DNA from 2 places in the Brevibacillus composti genome. Region 2 is predicted to be linked to the other one. Evidence: riboswitches for the same ligand, from Rfam matches in the RefSeq annotation. Region 2 holds a riboswitch; the other holds the start of a gene.

Region 1 (2,382 bases), 1.1 Mb from region 2:
TAGGTGCACAGCGACTCTACGCCTCCCAGACTCTCGGCAAAGGAGACGATCCGCAGGTGCTCCAGGAAAGGAGCCACCTGTGCGGCAGAGCGCACCCGGAATGATACCATGCCGCTGTAGCCGCTCGCCTGCCCGCTCTGAATCTCATAGCCCGGATGGTCGGTCAGCCCCGGATAAAAGACCTCTGCCACGGCGGGGTGCTCCCGCAGTTTTTCCGCGATCGCCAGAGCATTGCTCTGATGCCGCTCCATGCGCAGGGCGAGGGTTTTCATCCCTCTGAGGAGCAGCCAGCTGTCCTGCGGACCGAGGACGGCGCCGATGGAATTGTGCAAAAACCGAACCTTTTCAGACAACTCCGCTCCCTTTGTCACAATCAGGCCCGCCAGCACGTCATTATGCCCGCCGAGATACTTGGTGGCGCTGTGCAGCACCAGATCGGCCCCCAACTCCAATGGCCGCTGACAGTAGGGTGTCATAAACGTATTGTCGACCAGTGTGAGCAGCCCGTATTTCTTTGCGATGACCGAGACAGCCCGGATGTCGGTAATCTGCATCAACGGGTTGGTCGGCGTTTCGATAAACACCGCTTTTGTCTCCGGCCGCACGGCATCCTCCAGCGCTCGCAGATCGCGCAGGTCCACGTAGCTGAACTGCAGGCCGTAACGGGTCAGGACCTGCTCGAACAGACGATACGTGCCCCCGTACAAGTCAAGCGACACGATCAGGTGATCTCCTTTGGAAAACAAGCCCATCACGGTGTGAATGGCGGCCATGCCCGATGCACAGGCAAAGCCCGCGTCGCCGCTCTCCGCTTCGGCGATGGCTTCCTCTACGACCGTTCGCGTCGGATTGGCCGTTCGTGCATAGTCATATCCTGTACTCTGCCCCAAAGACGGGTGACGATAGGCCGTCGCGTAATAGACGGGAAAGCTGACTGCGCCGGTCGTCCCGTCGCGTCCCACTCCCGCTTGAACCAGTTTGGTTTCTACATGCATCTTTCTCTCTCCCCTCCCATGTTGAACGAGGGCATGAAAAAAGCCCCCTTTTCCTCTGAAAAGAAGGCTTTGTTTACGTCGCCGTAAGCAAACCCTTCTCATCTTTCAGAGCAAAACATCGCTCTGCAGGAATTAGCACCGTATTGTCCTGCTCATACAAGGATCACAGGAAAATTGGTTGCCGGGCATCATCGGGCCAGTCCCTCCGCCACTCTGGATAAGAAGTTTGCTATTCATTTGATTGATCCTAATACTACCGGAAAAAATAAGAAACTGTCAACTTATTTCTTTTTGCTGCTGTCTACTTTTATTCAGCCCCGCGCAGCGCGGTCATCACCTGATTGTCCAGCTTGGCCGCCGCATTTTTGTCATACGTTTTTTCATACTGGGGTTCCACAGAGATACGCGAGCCGTAGAACATGACATCGCGTACAGCTTCAATCGTCACTTCCACCATCGCCAGCTTCAGCGGAACATTCTCCATCCGTTCGGTTTTTACGACCGCCCGGCCATTGATCGCGTAGGATGAACCGGCGCCGATCAAGTGCAGAACGACTTGCGGCTGTTTGGCAATATTGGCCAGGATGCGCGAGCGATTATCGACCGCAAACCGGATGACTTGCGGGGTAGCCGCGTATGTCCAGGAAAGCGAGCTGAGCGAAGGAGCTCCTGACTCGTGGTCAATCGTACCCAGCGTCACAAAGCGCTCCTGTTGCAACAGCCCAAACAATTCCTCCGAAAGTGTCTGGGATACAGTCTCAGCCATTCCGAAGCCTCCTCGTCATAAAGTAATGTCATGTCTATTGTACCTGTCAGGGTAACGATAGGCAAACCTTTCCGGTCCCGCTTGATTCTTGCCCTCATTTTCCCTAGACTGTTAGATACTTGGAACAACAGATGACAGGAGGAGATTTTCAGATGCAGACTACCCCTGTGGACCGCCTGTTAGAAAAGATCGATCAACTGCTCGCCGAATTGCAGGAAGTGCGCAAGCTAAACGAGCGCATGGACAAAATCGCCCTGTTTTTGGAGGATATTCGCCTGGCTGACGTGATTCAAAATTATACAGCCCCGCGCAAGCTGCTTGTCACGAATTTCCTCGCAGGCTTGGCACGGGGCTTGGGACTGACGATCGGAACAGCCATTGTACTCGCCCTGCTGGGCTCCGTCCTGAGCAAATTCTTCGCTGTCCCCATTATCGGCGACTACATTCGCCAAATTGTTGACTACGTAGCCGGTTATTACGGTCAGCCTTAGTCGTCATCCCGTTCATCGTCACGGTCATCGTCGCCGTGATCATCATTGCCGTGTTTTTTCCAATAGCCGTAGGCATTGCCGTTTGGATGCTTCTTCTCTTTGCCCTTGCCCTTTTCCTCCCCGTTAACCG
Region 2 (2,382 bases):
TAAGCGTATCGAGCGTCCCTCTCCAAATCTCCGCCAAATCCACATTTTCAAATGTCATCTAGATCACCTCTACTTCCAGCCCGCGCTGCCGCAGGGTCTCAACTGCCTTGTGGTTCTGCGCATCGTCTCCGCCCAATTCGACCACCAGCTGACCGTATGGGGTGTCTTTCATGCGCGAAATGGTCCCTTGCAAAATACTGAAGACAGTCCTTGTCTCCTGCATCGTCTGAAACAAAATCGGCTGGTACGTCTGTTCGCCGAGGAAAGTGACACGCAAGATCATTCTCTCTCCCGACTTCTTCTCGTGAGCGACGGCCTCGCGCAGCTCGCTGGAGTCTGCTACCTGTTCCACGAACTCCTGTGTCGTCGGATGCTGCGGCTTCAGGAACACATCGAGCACCTTGCCCGACTCCACGATCCGGCCGCCGTCGATCACGCCTACGCGGTCACAGATGGAGCGGATCACGTGCATCTCGTGGGTGATCAGCACGATGGTAAGTCCCAGCTTGCGGTTAATATCGAGCAAGAGGGCCAGGATGGAATTGGTCGTCTGCGGGTCCAGAGCGGACGTCGCCTCGTCGCAGAGCAGCACTTTGGGGTCGCTGGCCAGTGCACGCGCGATGCCGACCCGTTGCTTTTGCCCGCCTGACAACTGAGCCGGGTACTTGTCCCGATGTTCGCTGAGACCTACCAGCTCCAGCATTTCCTGTACCTTGCGATCAATCTCCGCTTTGGGCCGTTTGGCCAGCTTCAAAGGAAACGCGACGTTCTCGCCCACTGTAGCGGAGGAGAGGAGATTAAAATGCTGAAAGATCATGCCGATATGTCTGCGCTGTTCTTGAAGCTTGGCTTCGTCCAGCTTGGTCAAATCGACGCCATCGACGATCACGCTGCCCGCCGTCGGCTTCTCCAGCAGATTGATGCAGCGAATCAATGTACTTTTGCCGGCTCCGGAATGACCGATGACCCCGAAAATCTCTCCCTTTTCGATGGTGAGGTCAATTCCGCGCAAAGCTGGTATTGTTTTTCCATTTACCAGATAGTCTTTTTTTATGCCTTCCAACCGAATCATTCGTTCACCTCCGATTAATAGAAAAATCCCCTTTTTCACAAATGAAAAAGGGGCTGCACCGTTCTATACGATCGCATCCACCCTTCTCATCTATCAAGATTCTACAATCTTGTAGGAATTGGCACCGCGCCACCCATCGAAAATCGATGAGCCGGTTGCCGGGCTTCATAGGGCCTGTCCCTCCGCCTCTCTGGATAAGAAGAATTTCTACGCATATTCAATTCGACAGGATTTCATCGCTGATACGGATTATATGCCATACCAAAATAGAAAGTCAATGATAATTTAATCCATCACCCCGTTGCGGATAATTTTCACATCCACTTGATAGCGCATCTCCGCTTCCTGGAAAAGCCGGTGGAGATCCTTATGCGAAAGCGCTCGTCCGCCTCTGGTTTGGAAGCGATAGATCTCGCCAAAACCAAACGGGTCTACGCCCAGCTTCTGTATTTTCCCGACGACCTGGGCCAGCTCTTTCTTCATATTCTCTGCGAGGACCTTCTCCACTTTCTCTGCAACCTGGCTCTCCTCCAGTTTGAGAGGCTTGGAGGAACGTAAAGTAAAGATCGAGCAACAGCCAGATCGCCAAGAAGACGGCGATCATCGCATATCCGGTGATTACGCGGATCCCGCCCATAATCGTGTACCAGGCGAGAAACAGCAGGATGAGTCCCAGCAGCCATGTGGCGAGATTGGCAAACATCCAGGATTGGACGATCTCCACATATCCGCGGATGGTGGTCAGGGACATCGCGCTGAAGTATAGGATATACAGGGAGCTGATCACCCTGCCGATGAGTTTCCCATACACATCGTGATGGATGCCGTACAGGTCCGCCGAAGGGTATCTTCGCAGCGTCTGGCATATGACACCACGATCCCGATCGTCTGCCCGACCTTGGTCGGGAGCCTGGCCCCGGCTTCCCGGAGCAGTTCGATGATGACCTCCATCATGAGGGCTTCGAACAAAGGCGGAAACGGCACGCGAGCCCGCGACTGTGCCAGCGACAGCAAGAGATCTGCAGGGATCATCTCGTAGTGAAAGGTGAGGGCCGCCACGTAGATCGGCGTGAGAAGAAGAGACGCCATCATCGCCCCCATCCGCAGCAGCCGGGTAAACGTGCCTATATTCCAACGGAAATAATAATCATCCGGTGACTCAAAAAAATGAATCAAGGCTGTGGAAGCCAGGATCACAAAAGACCCTCCCTGCACCAGGATCGCAATCTGGCCGTTGCTGAGGCCATCTGCCACCCGATCAGGCCTCTCTGTCAGCATAAAGGACGGGAAAACTGATTTTTCATTGTCAG

What was found. Region 2 has a riboswitch for S-adenosylmethionine ahead of JD108_RS02395 (methionine ABC transporter ATP-binding protein). Riboswitches for the same ligand answer to the same signal wherever they lie in the genome.
Region 1: linked by a shared signal. The riboswitch ahead of JD108_RS08340 (aminotransferase class I/II-fold pyridoxal phosphate-dependent enzyme) and the one ahead of JD108_RS02395 (methionine ABC transporter ATP-binding protein) in region 2 are both predicted to bind S-adenosylmethionine.

Annotation. Positions count from the first base shown of each region.
Region 1 covers NZ_CP066308.1:1,587,631-1,590,012, reverse strand. The annotation lists gene JD108_RS08340 (aminotransferase class I/II-fold pyridoxal phosphate-dependent enzyme) at 1-995, opposite strand, end outside; SAM riboswitch class I at 1,091-1,219, opposite strand; gene JD108_RS08335 (pyridoxamine 5'-phosphate oxidase family protein) at 1,303-1,761, opposite strand; gene JD108_RS08330 (DUF5665 domain-containing protein) at 1,914-2,252, shown strand; gene JD108_RS08325 (hypothetical protein) at 2,249-2,382, opposite strand, start outside.
Region 2 covers NZ_CP066308.1:442,199-444,580, reverse strand. The annotation lists gene JD108_RS02400 (methionine ABC transporter permease) at 1-58, opposite strand, end outside; gene JD108_RS02395 (methionine ABC transporter ATP-binding protein) at 59-1,072, opposite strand; SAM riboswitch class I at 1,156-1,273, opposite strand; gene JD108_RS02390 (Ger(x)C family spore germination C-terminal domain-containing protein) at 1,358-1,606, opposite strand; partial or broken gene JD108_RS02385 (GerAB/ArcD/ProY family transporter) at 1,680-1,883, opposite strand; partial or broken gene JD108_RS02380 (spore germination protein) at 1,856-2,382, opposite strand, start outside.